Regions from separate parts of the Pseudooceanicola profundus genome, predicted to be linked through region 2. Evidence: riboswitches for the same ligand, from Rfam matches in the RefSeq annotation. Region 2 holds a riboswitch; the other holds the start of a gene.

Region 1 (4,216 bases), 1.9 Mb from region 2:
CTGTTTCGCGATCCGTTCTGCGCCCCGGCGCTCCACCCGCCTCTGTTTCGAGAGGCCTGCATTTGTAGAGGAATGAGCCCTGCGCGCCCATTCCGGGTAAGAGTGCCATCCGGCCGGAATTTGAATGGCCGCCTGTCCTTGTTCTCCCGGAGCCGGAGCGGGCCGCGTGCGGCACCCAGTCTGGAGGACGGGACATGAAGAACAGCCTACTTTGGATCATCGCGGGTATCCTGCTCATCATCGGGGGCATCTTCGCCCTGATGAACCCCTTCGCCGCAACCGTCGCCGCCGAGCAGATCGCGGCCTGGTGCTTCCTGATAGGTGGCGTGATGCAGTTCGTCGCCGCCTTCCGCAACGAGGGCTGGGGCGGCCGCATCTTCGGCCTCGTGCTGGCGGTGGCCTACCTCGTGCTTGGCGCGGGGCTCCTCTTCCACCCGCTCGTGGGCATCGTCACGCTGACCATGATGGTCGCGGTGATGTTCCTCGTGAACGGGGTGCTGAAGATCGTGCTGGCCTTCAGCCTGCGCGGCACCGGGCTCTTCTGGCTGTCGCTGATTTCCGGCGTGGTCTCCGTGGCGCTCGCGCTGATGGTCTTCTCGAACTTCCTGCAGGCCTCGCTGACCATGCTGGGCATCCTGCTGGCGATCGAGCTGATCTCCAGCGGGGTGACGATGGTGACGCTGGGCCTGTTCCAGCGCAAGCACCCGGAGATGGAAGCCCTCGCCTGAGACCCGGACACACGACTGAAACGCCCCGCGCGATGACCGCGCGGGGCGTTTTTCCTTGCCCGGACTTTCCTTGCCCGGAGTTTCTTCGTTCGGAGTTTCCTTGCCCGGACACCGAGGGCGAAACGCCCGTCACGTAGATGCCAAACGCCGACGGGCACACCCGTCGACCACGACACTGAAGGCATGAAAAAACTCCCGAACCACGAGGGCCCGGGAGAGAGGAGACGGCGGGCGCATGCCGCCCGCACGAGGGAAACAGAACCGGGAAAAGCCGGCGTTACTGCATCGACTTGCTGATGAACTGCTCCACCACGTTCGACATGTCGAAGGAAGCGCCCCCCTGCACCGGCGGATACTCTGCCAGCGTCTGGAGATGCTGCTGCATCAGCACGTTCATCGGCTGCATCAGCCACGAGACCTTCTGCATCAGGTGCCCGTAGGCATCGACGCTGGAATAGCTCTCGAAGGGGTCCATCCGGATGTTGAAGACCATCGGCGCGGTGCGACCCACGAGGTTGTCGTAGTAGTCTTCCTTGGTGGAGAAGTGGAACTTCCACGGCCCCATGCGCACGGCGGTCAGCTTGCTCTCATAGTAGTGGAAGATGCTGGTGCGGTTCGAGCGGTCCTGTTCACCCATCCAGTAGGGCAGGTTGTTCACACCGTCGATATACTGCTGCTTCTCTTCCATGACCTCGGCGGCCACGTCCTCGATCCCGGCGGCGGCGGCCAGGCTGGTGAACATGTCCTGGTGGCCCTGGATGCCGTTCAGCGTGGTGCGCTCGGGCAGGTGGCCCGGCCAGCGGATCATCGAGGGCACCCGGATGCCGCCTTCGTAGGTGGTCATCTTCTCGCCGCGGAACGGCGACGTACCGCCATGGGGCCACGAGTTGTGCTCCGGCCCGTTGTCGGTGGAGTACCAGACGATCGTGCTGTCGGTCAGGCCCTGCTCATCCAGCCAGTCGAGGACGAGGCCGATGTCATGGTCATGCTGCATCATCCCCGAGCCGTAGAGGTCCGCCTCGGAGGTATACTGCTCCGCGGCATAACGCCACTCGTCGTTCAGACGGGTGTAGAGGTGCATCCGCGAAGTGTTGAGCCAGACGAAGAACGGCTCGCCCGCCTCCTTGGCGGCGGCCATGAAGTCGATCGCCTTGGGGATCATCTCGTCCTCGTCAAAGGCCTTCATCCGCTCTTGCGTCAGCGGGCCGGTGTCCTCGATGGTCTGCATCCCGACCTTGCCGAAGCGCGGCATCTCGGTCTAGTCGTCCGTGTCGGTGGCGAAGGTGTGCAGCACGCCACGGGTGCCGAACTGCTCTTCATAGGCCTCCAGCGAGCCGGAGAATTCCTTGCCGAAATTCTGGTAGTCGCGCTGTTCGGCCTCTTCCTGCGTGTTGAGGTGGTAGAGGTTGCCGAAGAATTCGTCGAAGCCATGCACCGTCGGCAGGTGTTCGTTTCGGTCGCCGAGGTGGTTCTTGCCGAACTGGCCGGTGCGGTAGCCGACCTGTTTCAGTTCTTCCGCCAGCGAGGGCGAGCCCGCCTGCAGCCCGAGCGCCGAGCCCGGCTGCCCCACCGTCGTCATGCCCGAGCGGATCGGGTACTGGCCGGTGATGAAGGCCGCCCGACCTGCGGTACAGCTGGGCTGAGCGTAGTGATCGGTGAAGCGGATGCCTTCGTTCGCGATCCGGTCGATGTTGGGCGTCGTGTAGCCCATCATCCCCATCCCGTAGGCAGAGACGTTGGACCAGCCAATGTCGTCGCCCCAGATTACAAGTATGTTCGGCTGCTCCGCTGTCTCCTGCGCGACGGCCGCTCCTGCCATAAACGCGGCCGTGACGGGAAGCGCGAGGACGTAAGTCCTAAACATGACTCTGCTCCTAACTTCAAGATCTTGGAATCAAAAATTAACAAAGTCAGCGTAGCACACGTTTGGAGCGAGTCGACGAGGTTTGTTCAGCCCCCGACGCCCCATGTGACGCAGCGTAAAATCACATGCAAAGAATGGCTTACATGCGACGTCGCGGGCGCCACCGTGCAGCAACCGGCCCATGGCTCTGACGCCGCCCCCGTCGTGCCAGCCGGCGCGGGCGCTGCCCCTTGTGCGCGGCCCCGCCCCCAGCCATTTCGGCCATCGCCTCGGGCAGTGGTGCCCCCTGCGGCCCGCACCGCAGGGATCATGGGACGCCGGGGCGCCGCCTCCCCGGCCCGGCTTGACGCCCGGTCGCGGGGATGTCATCCCTGCAGGCGAAGCGACAGGGGCGCTCGGGAAACCGGGCTGAGACGAACCCTTAGAACCTGAACCGGATAATGCCGGCGGAGGGAGGCGCATGAGATGGTCAGGCGCACCCCGCCCGCCCCCTCGCGTTCCTCCCGCCGTCCGGCGCGTGGAGGAGATACGATGGAACATCCCGGCTCATACCTTGCACAGATGCGGCAGACCGCGCCTCTCGTGCACAACATCACCAACTACGTGGCCATGAACGTCATGGCGAACGTGCTGCTGGCGGCGGGTGCCTCGCCCGCGATGGTCCACGCCCGCGAGGAAGCGGCGGAATTCGCCGGGCTTGCGCAGGCGGTCAGCCTCAACATCGGCACCGTCTCCCCGCCCTGGGCCGAGGCGATGGAGGCGACGGCGCAGGCCGCGGCCGCGCAGGAGGTGCCCTGGGTCCTCGACCCGGTCGCCGTCGGCGCGACGGCGTATCGCCGGGCCCTTGGGGCACGTCTCCTCGCGCTGCGGCCCACGGTCATCCGGGGCAATGCCTCCGAGATCCTCGCCCTCGCCGGGACCACCGCGGCCGGCAAGGGGGCCGATGCCACCGAGACCGTCGCCACCGCCGAGGACGCGGCCCGAGCCCTTGCCCGGACCAGCGGCGCCGTGGTCGCCGTCACCGGCCCCGTGGATTTCGTCACCGACGGCGCGCGCGCGGCACGGATCGCCAACGGACATGCGCTGATGCCCCGGGTCACCGCGCTCGGCTGTTCCCTGACCGGGCTCGTCGCCGCCTTCGTCGCCGGGCAACCCAGGTTCGAGGCCACCGTCGCGGCCCTCGCCTACTACGGCCTCGCCGGAGAGCGGGCCGGCGCCGGGGCGCAGGGGCCGGGCTCGTTCCAGCCGGCGTTCCTCGATGCGCTGTCGGGGGTGGGACCAGAGGAACTGGATGCGGGCGCACGGATCAGCATCGCATGATCCCGCCGCTCTGCTTCATCACCGATCCCGGGGCCGCCCGCCCCGTGATCGAACAGGCCCTCGCCGCCGCGCAGGGTGGCGCCGGATGGGTCCAGCTGCGCGACAAGACCTTGAGGGATGAGGATTTCGCGGCGCTGGCCCGGGCGCTGATCTCGGCACTGACACCTCTCGGTGTGCCGCTGATCGTGAATGACCGGGTCGATGTCGCCGTCGCCTGCGGCGCAGCCGGGCTGCATATCGGTCAGGGCGACGGCGATCCTGCCACGATCCGGCGCCGCATCGGGCCGGGGATGATCCTCGGCCT
Region 2 (4,216 bases):
GCGTCCAGTCGAGCGCGACGCGCAGCTCGGTTTGGGCCATCAGCGGCGCGGCCAGCAGGCTTGCCGCAAGGGTGGTCAGGGTCAGGCGGATCATTCTCTCTCTCCTTCAAGGAGTGTTCGGAGGATGCGGGTTTCCAGCGCCAGCGCCTCCTCGCCGGGGCCGGTCTCCATCCGGGGGCGCGGCTGGGGGACGTCGAAGACCTCCACCACGCGGGCCGGACGGGTGGACAGAAGGTAGATACGGTCGGAGAGCGCCACCGCCTCGCGCACGTCATGGGTGACGAGCAGCGTGGTCACGCGGGTCTCCTGCAGGCGGGCTTCCAGCCAGCGCTGCATCCTCGTGCGGGTCAGCGCATCCAGCGCGCCGAAGGGTTCGTCCAGCAGCAGCAGCGGCCGGTCCTGCACCAGCGTCCGGGCCAGCGCCGCGCGCTGCCGCATCCCGCCGGAAAGCTGATGCGGCCAGTGGGTCTCGAACTCCTCCAGACCGAAGCGCGGCAGCAGCGGGCGCACCCGCTCCCGCGCGGCGCGGCGCGGCAGGCCCTGCACCTCCAGCCCGAGGGCGATATTGTCGATCACCCGCCGCCACGGCATCAGCGCGTCGCGCTGCGGCATGAAGGCAAAGAGATCGCGCCCCCGCACCGGCTGACCGTTGTAGCTGATCTGGCCGCCGTCCGCCGCGAGACTGCCAAGCAGCAGCTCGAACAGCGTCGACTTGCCCGCGCCCGAGGGCCCGAGGATCGAGATGAACGCGCCCTCCCGCGCCTCCAGCGTCACGCCGTCCAGCACATGGGTCACGCCCCGGGTCAGGCGCAGGTCGTCCAGCCGCAGGGTCATGCGCGCCTCCATGGCTGGGACATGTATTGCGCCAGGACGGCCAAAGCGAAGAGCGCCAGCGTCAGGGCCGAACTGACGAAGACCGCCGCCAGCACGAGGTCGGGGCGGAAGTTGTTCTTGGCGTTCAGAATGAAGATCCCCAGCCCCCGCGCCGCGCCCGCGTATTCCGCAAAGATCGCCGCCACCACGGCATAGGTGATCGAGATCCGCAGCCCCGCGAAGAAGAAGGGCAGCGCCGAGGGCAGCCGCGCCCGCCAGAAGACCTGACCGCGCCCCGCGCCCATGCTGCGCAGCAGGCGGGTGATGTCGCGGTCCGTCGCCTCGTAGCCATCGACCAGCGCCACCAGCATCGGGAAGAAGGTCACCAGCGCCACCAGCAGGATCTTGGGCAGCAGTCCGAAGCCGAACCACAGCACCACCAGTGGCGCGATGGCCACCAGCGGCAGGGTCTGGCTGATCACGAAGACCGGGAACAGCGCCCGGCGCAGCAGCGGCACGAAGTCGATCGCCACCGACAGGACGAAGGCACAGGCCAGCGACACCGCGAAGCCCGAGAGCGTCGCGGTGAGCGTGGCAAGCGCATTCTCCGCCAGCACGGCGCGGGCCTGCCAGCCCTGCGCCGCCACCCGCGACGGCGCCGGCAGCGCCGTGGCCGAGATGCGCGAGAGGTCGACGTAGACCTCCCAGCCCAGCAGGATCAGGATGACCGAGACGAGCGCAGGCGCAGCCCGTTTCAGCCCGCGCGCCGCCGCGCGGGACACATGTGCGATGTCCATCGGATCAAGCGGCGGCTTTGCGCGTGCTGGGGGAATTCGCCGAGACGGTCAGGTCCATGGTCACATGGCCTTCCGGCGCGCCGAACCGGCAGAAGCCTTCGCGCAACGTGGCAAAGACCGGGCCCGCGTCCCCGGTGATCCGCGTGCAGAAGTTCTTGGACCGGTCGAAGGTGCCGCTGCCCTTCAGGAAATCGATGCAGCCATAGATCTCGTCCATGTGCTGCCCCTCCCCCATGACGTAGAGCGAGAATTGCGCGGCGGCCTCCTCGCCCGTCTGGTCGGCCCCCTCGACGGCGGCCCGGGCCTCCTCGATGCGCTGCGCAACAGGCGTGTCCGGATTGGCAAGCGCACCGGTCGCGCACATCGGGTCATCCGGCTCGCCCGGACAGCCGCGCGAAAGGGTGACCCGCAGGACAACGTGATGCCGGGTCGCGGCGGCGGCGACATAGAAATCCCGCAGCGCCGGGAACACCACCTCGGGTGCGCCGACGATGAGGGTCGAGATGTCGTCGGTCTCGACGCGCAGCTTTTCGCGATAGGGGTCGAACGCGGTGAGCGCGTCCATGATGACCGGGACGAAGTCGCCGGTCATGGGGTACAATGAGACTTGGGCGCCAATAAACATGGGTCCTCCTTGCTCCGCTGGCATGATCCAGATCAGCTTTGAGGGTCCGTGGGCTTGCCACCCGCATCTCAGCCCCGGCAGTACGGGACACCCCTGTGGATGCGTCATCTGAAATCACAGCGCCGGGCGCATTGCAAGAGCCCGTGTCATGGGCCGCCGCAGAGAGCTGTGAAGTAACCGTCCCGTTGGCTCCGGCCCGGGCGGCTCTGTATGAAGCCAAGCGGACCAGCAAACGCCCATTATCCAACATATGCGATGAAGCTCAATACGCACATGTTCGACCGCAATCACACCAATCGCTTGCCCCGCGCACCTCACGCAGCGTAACCTCGCGCCGATCTCACCGGAGCCTCCCATGACAGACCTCGTCCTGCGCAATGTCCGCCTGCCCGATCATCTCTCGGCCGTCGACATCCTCATCGGCGGGGGCCGGATCGAGGCCATCGGCCCTGGCCTGGGCGACGACGTGGCGGCACCGGTACAGGAGGGCGGCGGCGCGCTCGCTTCTCCCGGGCTGGTGGAGACCCACATCCACCTCGACAAGGCGGGCATCCTGCACCGCTGTTCGCTCTGCCACGGGACGCTGGCCGAGGCCGTCAGCGAGACCGCCCGCGCCAAGGCCGCCTTCACCGAGGCGGATGTCTACGCCCGGGCCGAGGCCGTCCTGCGCGCGGCGATATCCCATGGCACCACGCGCATGCGCAGCTTTGTCGAGATCGACCCGCGTGCCGGGTTCCGGAGTTTCGATGCCCTGCTGCATCTGCGCGCCGACTACGCCCATGCGATCACGCTCGAACTCTGCGCCTTCGCGCAGGAGGGGCTGACCAACGAGCCCGAGAGCTACGCCATGCTGGACGCGGCCCTTGCGCGCGGCGCGGATCTCGTCGGCGGCTGCCCCTATACCGATCCCGACCCGGAACGCCATGTTTCCATGATCTTCGACCTCGCCCGCAAGTATGATGTCGCGGTGGATTTCCATCTCGACTTCGACCTTGACGCGGCAGGCTCGAACATCCCCCACGTGCTGCGCGAGACCGAGGCGCGGGGCTGGGGCGGGCGCACTTCGATCGGCCATGTGACCAAGCTCTCCGCCATGGCGCCGGGAGAGGCAGAGGCACAGTGCCAGCGGCTCGCCAGTGCCGGGATTGCCCTCACCGTGTTGCCCGTCACCGATCTCTTCCTCATGGGACGCGACACCGAACGGCTCAGCCCCCGGGGCATGTTCGCGGCACACCGCCAGGCCGGGACCGGCCTGCTGGCCACGCTCTCCACCAACAATGTGCTGAACCCCTTCACGCCCTTCGGAGACGTCTCGCTGATCCGGATGGCCAACCTCTATGCCAATATCGCGCAGGCCGGCACGCCGGGCGAGATGACCGCGATCCACGGGATGATCACGACGCAGGCCGCCCGGCTTCTGGGGGCACCCGATCCCACCCTCGTCCGGGGTGCGGTGGCAGACATCGTCCTGCTGGACGCCGAGAGCCCTGCGATGGCGGTTGCCACCGTGGCCCCCGCGCTCTGGGGTTGCAAGGAAGGCAGGCCGACCTTCGCGCGCTCGAAACCGACACTTTTCGACCCCTCATAATCACACATTTTCAAACACCATTTCGGAGCGCATCGCCATGCCCCGCCCGTCCAAACCCCAGCCTCCGCGCCGCCTGCCGGCCCAGGCCCGGCTCGCGGCCATTCTCGACCGTCTGGAGAAGGACGGCGCGCTGTCCGTGAGCGAGATCGCCGCAGACTTCGATATCTCGGAGATGACAGTCCGGCGCGATCTGGACGAGTTGGAGGAGGCCGGCCACCTAACGCGGGTACATGGCGGCGCCGTGCCCGCGGCTGCGACGCCCCGGGACGCCCTGCCCGGCCTGCCGCCCGATCCCATCGCCGCAGAGGCCGCCCGTCTGGTCGCGCCCTGCCACAGCATCGCCATGGATGGTGCGCTCCTGACCCAACGCACCGCGCGCATCCTTGCGCAGCG

What was found. Region 2 has a riboswitch for thiamine pyrophosphate ahead of ACX9MO_RS17665 (YkoF family thiamine/hydroxymethylpyrimidine-binding protein). Riboswitches for the same ligand answer to the same signal wherever they lie in the genome.
Region 1: linked by a shared signal. The riboswitch ahead of thiM (hydroxyethylthiazole kinase) and the one ahead of ACX9MO_RS17665 (YkoF family thiamine/hydroxymethylpyrimidine-binding protein) in region 2 are both predicted to bind thiamine pyrophosphate.

Annotation. Positions count from the first base shown of each region.
Region 1 covers NZ_CM142898.1:1,392,333-1,396,548, forward strand. Annotated here, with positions in the region: gene ACX9MO_RS06370 (HdeD family acid-resistance protein) at 195-728, shown strand; gene ACX9MO_RS06375 (sulfatase-like hydrolase/transferase) at 1,006-1,980, opposite strand; gene ACX9MO_RS06380 (sulfatase-like hydrolase/transferase) at 1,987-2,592, opposite strand; TPP riboswitch at 2,970-3,064, shown strand; gene thiM (hydroxyethylthiazole kinase) at 3,124-3,912, shown strand; gene thiE (thiamine phosphate synthase) at 3,909-4,216, shown strand, end outside.
Region 2 covers NZ_CM142898.1:3,860,631-3,864,846, reverse strand. Annotated here, with positions in the region: gene ACX9MO_RS17680 (ABC transporter substrate-binding protein) at 1-94, opposite strand, end outside; gene ACX9MO_RS17675 (ABC transporter ATP-binding protein) at 91-834, opposite strand; gene ACX9MO_RS17670 (ABC transporter permease) at 831-1,610, opposite strand; gene ACX9MO_RS17665 (YkoF family thiamine/hydroxymethylpyrimidine-binding protein) at 1,615-2,202, opposite strand; TPP riboswitch at 2,227-2,340, opposite strand; gene ACX9MO_RS17660 (amidohydrolase family protein) at 2,591-3,823, shown strand; gene ACX9MO_RS17655 (DeoR/GlpR family DNA-binding transcription regulator) at 3,861-4,216, shown strand, end outside.